One region of the Streptomyces sp. HSW2009 genome, then DNA from elsewhere that is predicted to be linked to it. Evidence: riboswitches for the same ligand, from Rfam matches in the RefSeq annotation. Region 1 holds a riboswitch; the other holds the start of a gene.

The links. A riboswitch is a leader RNA that binds a small molecule or an ion and turns the genes downstream of it on or off. The one in region 1 is predicted to bind cobalamin.
Region 2: another riboswitch for cobalamin. It lies ahead of AAHZ94_RS10130 (GHMP family kinase ATP-binding protein); the one in region 1 lies ahead of AAHZ94_RS07750 (CoA-acylating methylmalonate-semialdehyde dehydrogenase).

The regions. Positions count from the first base shown of each region.
Region 1 is NZ_JBEHZD010000062.1:3,160-6,968, reverse strand. Features, by position in the region: gene metE (5-methyltetrahydropteroyltriglutamate--homocysteine S-methyltransferase) at 1-104, opposite strand, end outside; cobalamin riboswitch at 278-470, opposite strand; cobalamin riboswitch at 830-1,009, shown strand; gene AAHZ94_RS07750 (CoA-acylating methylmalonate-semialdehyde dehydrogenase) at 1,223-2,722, shown strand; gene AAHZ94_RS07745 (acyl-CoA dehydrogenase family protein) at 2,719-3,809, shown strand, end outside.
Region 2 is NZ_JBEHZD010000090.1:11,781-15,589, reverse strand. Features, by position in the region: gene AAHZ94_RS10135 (cysteine synthase family protein) at 1-857, opposite strand, end outside; gene AAHZ94_RS10130 (GHMP family kinase ATP-binding protein) at 854-1,723, opposite strand; cobalamin riboswitch at 2,077-2,293, opposite strand; gene AAHZ94_RS10125 (NUDIX hydrolase) at 2,894-3,358, shown strand; gene AAHZ94_RS10120 (SRPBCC family protein) at 3,562-3,809, opposite strand, start outside.

The DNA.
Region 1 (3,809 bases):
CGCCAGTAACCCTCGACCGCCTTCTTCAACTCCCGGCCCTGCCCCTGCCGGGGGTAGCCGTACACGGTGGCCCGTGCTGCCGCGGCTGCGGACTTCGCTGTCACGGAGATCTCCTTCGCGAGATGAATCCCTGAGGTCTCGGCGGACCGAGCGGGCGAAGGAGTGAACAGCCGGGTGGCCGCGCCTGCGCCACGACAGCGCAACCGCCCACCCGGTGGGCACGCCGACCTTCCCGCGAGGTCACCGAAACAACCGCGCACGGTGGCCCGGGCGCGGGCAGCGGGCAGGTCTTCGGACTCGCGGGCGCGTCCCTGACGTACGAGACACCTACTGGCCGTCGCTTCCCAGGCCACCTGGACCCAGTGCGTATGACGACTGTCGTTCCCACTCACCGCTGCGGGGCAGTCCCGGATTCCCACCGGGTTCCCTCTTACGACGCGTCCCGCCTGGCGGACGGGGCGAACCTGCTGCGCCAGTCAGCCTAACCGCAGACGCCGACCGGTGGGGTGGGTGGCCCAGCCGGTGTGGGTGAGGTGGGTCACCTGTGGTGAGGCGTTGGCCGGAGCGCCGGACCGGCACGCCCTGCCGCGCCGGACGTTGGCCGCCCGGGCTGCGCGGCAGCCCCGTACCGACCCGTCGTACCCGGTGTCCGAGCAGGTCAGCGCCGTACGCCGGGGCAGCGGGCGGGGCGCGACAGCCTGGCGCGGCGCGCCAGGCGCGGGCCGCTCGGAGCTGGGCCACCGGGTGGGCCGCCTGGGTGAGCCGCCTGGGTCAGCCGGTCGGCAACTGGGGGAGTGGGGGTGGACTTACTTGGACGTCCAACTATATGTTCGTGAACAAGGCCCGCGGTGTCAGGGAAGCCGGTGCGATTCCGGCGCGGTCCCGCCACTGTGACCGGGGAGTGCGTGCTCAAGCAGGTGGAACGCCACTGACGGACCCGTCCGTCGGGAAGGCGGAGTGCGCGCGCTGATCCGGGAGTCAGGATACCGGCCGCGGGATGGTCCGTGTTTCCACGAGGATGGAGCAGACACGCATGGCACCGGTCGCTACCCATGACCCAGGCGAATCGGCGGAACGCACGGCGTAGACACGCCACTTCCTGACGTTCCGTGACGGCTCTTCGGCCTTCGCGTCCCACGGCACCCGACCCCGCACACCCATCCGGTGGCGGTCGGCCGGCCTGCCGTGCCATCCCGGTTCCCACCTGAGGAGAGCACCTCCCATGGTCCACGAACTCACCCATTTCATCGGCGGCAAGCGCACCCCCGGCACCTCCGGCCTGTTCGCCGACGTCCACGACCCCAACACCGGCACCGTGCAGTCCCGCGTCCCACTGGCCGGGCGTACGGAGACCGAAACAGCCATCGCCGACGCCGAACAGGCACAGCGCGTCTGGGGCGAATGGAACCCGCAGCGGCGCGCCCGCGTCCTGCTCAAGTTCCTCCAACTCGTCGACGCGGAACGCGACTCGCTCGCCCGCACCCTCTCCGCCGAACACGGCAAGACCGTCGCCGACGCCCACGGTGACCTCCAACGCGGCCTGGACGTCGTAGAGTTCGCTGCCGGAATCCCCCACCTGCTCAAGGGCGAGTTCACCGACAACGCGGGCAGCGGCATCGACGTGCACTCGCTGCGCTCGCCACTGGGCGTGGTGGCCGGCATCACTCCGTTCAACTTCCCCGCCATGATTCCGCTGTGGAAGGCGGCGCCAGCCATCGCCTGCGGCAACGCCTTCATCCTCAAACCGTCCGAACGCGACCCGTCCGTACCACTGCGGCTCGCCGAACTCTTCCACGAGGCAGGACTGCCGGCCGGCGTCCTCAACGTCGTCAACGGCGGCGAAGAAGCGGTGACCACCCTCCTTGAAGACCCCCGGGTGCAGGCGCTCGGCTTCGTCGGCTCCAGCCCGATCGCCGCCCACGTCTACGCCACCGCCGCCGCCCACGGCAAGCGCGCCCAGTGCTTCGGCGGCGCCAAGAACCACCTGATCGTGATGCCCGACGCCGACCTCGACCAGGCCGTCGACGCCCTGATCGGCGCCGGATACGGTTCGGCAGGCGAACGCTGCATGGCGATCGCGGTCGCCGTACCGGTGGGGGAACGGACCGCCGACGCCCTCGTCGCCCGCCTCAAGGAACGCATCGCCGCCCTGCGCATCGGCCGCTCCGACGACCCCGAGGCCGACTTCGGCCCGCTGGTCAGCCGGGACGCGCTCGACCGGGTCCGTCGCTATGTGGACATCGGCGTCGGAGAAGGAGCCGAACTCATCGTGGACGGGCGGGACTTCACCCTCCCCGGCCACGAGAACGGGTTCTTCGCCGGCGCCACCCTCTTCGACCGGGTCAGCCCGCGCATGCGGATCTACCATGAGGAGATCTTCGGGCCCGTCCTCACCGTGGTGCGCGCTGCCGACTACGCCGAGGCGCTGCGGCTCCCCAGCGAGCACCCGTACGGCAACGGCGTCGCGATCTTCACCCGTGACGGGGACACCGCACGCGACTTCACCCGCCGCGTGAACACCGGCATGGTCGGCGTCAACGTGCCGATCCCGGTCCCCGTCGCCTACCACACCTTCGGCGGCTGGAAGCGCTCCGGCTTCGGCGACCTCGGCCAGCACGGGCCCGACTCCATCCGCTTCTACACCCGCACCAAGACCGTCACCTCGCGCTGGCCATCCGGGGCCAAGGAAGGCGCGAACTTCACGATCCCGACGATGGGATGAGCGGCGTGGACGGCACCCTCACCAAGGACCAACTCGCCCTAGCAGAAGTGACCTTGGACTTCGCCGAGGAACACCTCACCCCGCACGCCCTGGCCTGGGACCGCGACAAGCACTTTCCCTTCGACGTACTCCGCAAGGCAGCCGCCGTCGGCCTCGCCGGCGCGTACGTACGCGAGGAATGGGGCGGCTCGGCGCTCAGCCGCGCCGACGGCGTCCTGGTTTTCGAGGCCCTGGCCAGCGGCTGCCCTTCCATCGCCGGCTACCTGTCGATCCACAACATGGTCGGCTGGATGATCGACCGGTACGGCGACGACACCCAGCGCGCCCGCTGGCTGCCGGACCTGTGCACCGCCGAGGCGCTGGGCAGCTACTGCCTGACCGAGCCGGCGGCCGGCTCGGACGCCGCGGCGCTCACCACCCGGGCCACCCGCGAGGGCGACCACTACGTGCTGACCGGCGTCAAACAGTTCATCTCCGGGGCCGGCGCCAGCCACCTCTACCTCGTCATGGCCCGCACCGGCGCCTCCGGACCCGGCGGCGTCTCCGCCTTCGTGGTCGAACGGGGGGACCCCGGGCTGTCGTTCGGCGCCAACGAACAGAAGATGGGCTGGAACGCCCAACCCACCCGACAGGTCGTACTCGACGGCGTACGAGTGCCGGCCGACCGACTCATCGGCGCGCCGGGCGAGGGTTTCCGCATCGCCATGAACGGCCTCAACGGCGGCCGGCTCGGCATCGCAGCCTGCTCGCTCGGCGGCGCCCAGAACGCACTCCACCGCGCCCTGACCCACCTCGCCGACCGGCAGGCGTTCGGGAAACCGCTCCTCGAAGCGCAGGCGCTCCAGTTCCGCCTGGCCGACATGGCCACCGAACTCGCCGCAGCCCGCGCCCTGGTGCGCCAGGCTGCCGCCGCACTCGACCGGGCGGACCCGGCGGCGCCGCACCTGTGCGCCATGGCCAAGCAATTCGCCACCGACACCGGCTACTCCGTCGCCGACCGGGCCCTCCAACTCCACGGCGGATACGGCTACCTCAGCGAGTACGGCATCGAAAAGATCGTCCGGGACCTCCGGGTCCACCAGATCCT
Region 2 (3,809 bases), on a different contig from region 1:
CCGATCACCAGGTGCAGCCGGTCCGGGTCGCGGCGCGCGGCGTCGGTGGCGGCCAGGTAGCCGGCGCCGGTGGACAGACCGGCGAAGACGGCGTGCTCGCGCAGCAGCGCAACGGCCCCGGACAGGGCGTGCACGAAGTCCATCCAGTGCAGGGCGTCGTAGAGGTGGTGGCGCACGTTGTCGAAGACGATGGAGGAGCCGATCCCGGCGATGATGGCCTCCGGGTCGTGGTGGTCCTGACTGCCGAAGGTGACGCTGCCGAACGGCTGCACCCCCACCAGCCGCACGCTGGGGTCGGTGCGCCGCAGATGGGTCACCAGCCCGCCGGTGGAGGCGCCCGAGCCGACGCCGCCGACCACGGTCAGCGGCCGGCCGGCCAGCGTGTCGGCCAACTCGGCGGCGACCGCGTCCGCGATCTCCCGGTAGCCCAGGTAGTGGATGTCGTCGTGGTACTGGCGCATCCAGTGCACGTCCGGGTGGTCGGCGAGGATCTCGCGCACCCGGCGCACCCGCAGTTGCTGGTCGAGCTTGAGGTTCTCGGACGGCTTCACCTGCTCCACGGTGGCGCCCAGCACCTCCAACTGGGCGAGCGTGGTGGCGTCGACGGTGGTGGAGGCGACGATGTGGCAGTGCATGCCGTAGCGGTGGCAGGCGAGCGCGAGGGCGTGCGCGTAGATGCCGCTCGAACTGTCGATGAGCGTCTGGCCCGGGCGCACCACGCCCCGGTCCAACAGGTCACGGACGGCGCCGAGCGCCGAGTAGATCTTCATCGACTCGAAGCGGAGCAGCACCATGCCGTCGGTGAGGCGGATCAGATCGGGGACCTTCAGGGCATCGGCGATGTGGGGGTGGATCACCCGTAGCCTCCTTGGGCGAATGAGCACTGGTGGCCGAGCGAACGGAAGAAGGCGGAGAGTTCGGACTTGACGTCGCTGGCCGGGCGGTCGGCGAAGAGGTAGCCGACCAGCGAGCCGGTGTGGGCGACGAAGACGCCGTCGGCCCCGAACCGCTCGCGGTGCCCGAGCACGCTGGCGAACGTCTGCTTGGGCAGCGCCTCCTGGGAGAGCACCGCACTGGTGGTGGCGGCCCGGGCGACGACGGCCGGGTCGCCGGTGTCGAATCCCTTCAACAGGTCGGTCAGACACCGCTCGTACTCCTCGCCGCGCCGCCGGTAGTGGCGCAGCAGCAGCGCGGTGACCGCGCCGGTGTCCACGGTGCCCGGCTCGGTGACGAACGCGGTGTGGAAGCCGATGGCGGTGCCGAGGGTGCGCACCACCCGGTGCCGGGCGCTCAGGTGCAGCGCGAACTCGTCCAGGAAGACGCTGTCGGCCCGCTCGATCGCGGCCAGGATGCCGAGCACCACCTGCTGGTCGTACGGCAGCGTGAAGAGCCGGAACAGACAGCGCAAGGTGGCCACGACATCGGCGGTCGAACTCGCCATGCCGACGCCGATGCGCAGGTCGGAGTGGGTGCTCCAGTGCCCGGGCGGCAGTTGGAGGTCGAACCGGTCGAGGAACAGCCGCACCGCCGTCGCCGCCTTCGCCCCCAGCGGCAGCGGACCCGGCGGTCCTGCGCCCGGTGTGAAGTACACCCAGGAGTGCCGGTCCACCGGGAAGGAGACCAGGGCGATGTCGGGCGTCGGACCGGCGCGCAGCGGGCCCTGGTAGAGCTCGCCGAGGGTGCCGTGGCAGACGCCGGCGGCGATGGCCGGAACCGGGGCCATGATGGGGGCGCCGGGCGGGGGCGCGGGCGCTGTGCGCGGGGGTGGCGCGGGTGCGCCGGACGGAGCCGAGGGCGCGGGCGGTGCGCCGGGGAGCGCGGGTGCCGCGGCCGGGGCCGTGATGGGGGCGGGCGTCGTGTCCGGAAGCGCGGTGGGTGCGCCGGTGGGGGTACGGGGACGATGCGCCGATCGGCCCGGTTGCGGAACTCCGTGGCCAGCCATGCGTCCTCCCTCGTCATCCCGTGCCCCGAGCGATGACGGGGGAGGGGCGAGGGCGAAGCGCGGGGGTGAGGCCCCGCGCAGCCACCTGTACCGCCGACCCAGTCCACGAGGCCACCGTGCACGCACCACGTGCACCACGCACGTGAGCAGCGGCAGGTCTTCGGACTCATGGGGCCTGCCGGACTTCCGACGGACAGCTACCGGCCACCGCTCCCGGCCCGCCACTGCGGGTCGGACGTCGATGGCGTGAGCTCCCACTCACCGTTGCGGGACAGTCCCGGATTCACACCGGGTTCCCTCTTGCGTCACGCCACTGGTGGATGGCGTGAACCAACTGCGCCTATCAGCGTAGGGGCGCCGCTCCGCAGGGGACAGAGCGAGTTCGCCCGTTGTCCTGATGTAGCGGTGTTGTCCTGATGCAGACGGTAGCTGGAGTGAATCTTGTGGGTGACACTGCTTGGTTGGCGAGGGAGGGGAGTGGCACGTGTGAGTGGTGTGGCGATCGGGACAGCGTGGTGAGTGGGCCGGGGGCCGGGTGGGGCTGTGCGTGCCGTACGGGGCGGGGCCTGCGTGGTGCGGAGCGGTGTGGTGCTGATCCGGCGTGGCCTGGCGCGGTGTGGTCCGGCGTGAAGTGGCGTGGCGCCGCGGTGCGGTACGGCGTGGTGCGGTTTGGTCCGGCGTGGTGCGATGCGGCGTGGTGCGGTTCGGCCCGGCCCACCGACTGCCGTCCGCTGCCCACCGCCCGACTGCCCGCCGCTTGCTTGCCGCCCGACTGTCGACCGCCCGCCGTCCCCAGCTGTCGACCACGGCCCGCCGCCCGACTGCCTGCTGCCCACCCGCTGCCCACCGCTCACCACCCGTCGTCCGCAGGGCTCCCGGCCGGCTATCGCCCCGGCGCGATCATGGTGGGGCCGGTACGACCGTCGTGACCGGCGCGGATGGAGGTACCCCGTGGAACACCCCGTGGACATCAGGACCCGCGTCTCCGCGTACGCGATCGTCGTGGAGGCCGACCGGCTGCTGCTGACCCGGCTCTCCGCCGCCTCGCCGGTCTTCGCGCCCGGGCTGTGGCACCTGCCGGGCGGCGGCATCGACCCCGGCGAGCAGCCGGCCCAGGCGCTGGCCCGCGAACTCCACGAGGAGAGCGGCCGTACGCCACGCGCCGTCCGGCTAGTGGACGCCAAGAGCTACACCGCTCACCGCAACGGCACGCACTGGCACCTGACCGGCCTCTTCTACGCGGTGGACCTCGCCCCGGGCACGCTACGGGTCACCGAGACGGACGGCGCGACCAGCGCGGTCGACTGGCACCGGATCGCGGACCTGACCCCGGAGCTGCTGTCCCCGGCCGCGATCGACGCACTGGAGCTGCTGCCGCGGGCGGCCGGTTGGCGCACGGGGTTGCCGACGGACTGACGGCCCGGGGCGCCGACGGGGTGGCGGGCTGACGCGGTCCGGGGGCTGACGAGGTGACGGGCTGACGGTCCGGGGTGCCGCCGGGGCGCGGCGGGATGCGGCGGGGCGCCTCGCTCCGCCTCACCCCCCGCCCCGACCCGCCGGCGCCCCGATCCGCCGGTGCCCCGGCCCGTGGCGCCCCCGCGCCATCGGCGCCCCGGCGCCTACTTGCACTCGGTCGTGCGCTTGAGGTCCGTGAGCCAGACCGTCAGCGACTGGGTCAGCTCGGCCCGTAGCCCCTGCGGGTCGGCGTCCACGCGCGGGCCCGACCAGGTCTCCTCGGTACGGGCCAACGTGTTGTCGCCGATGGCAGTGAACGTCCAGCGGTGCACCTCGTGGATGCCGGCGGCCGGGCCCTCCCAGGTGATGTGCCGGCCCGGGGTGAGCGCGATGACCGTCGAGCTGACGGCGA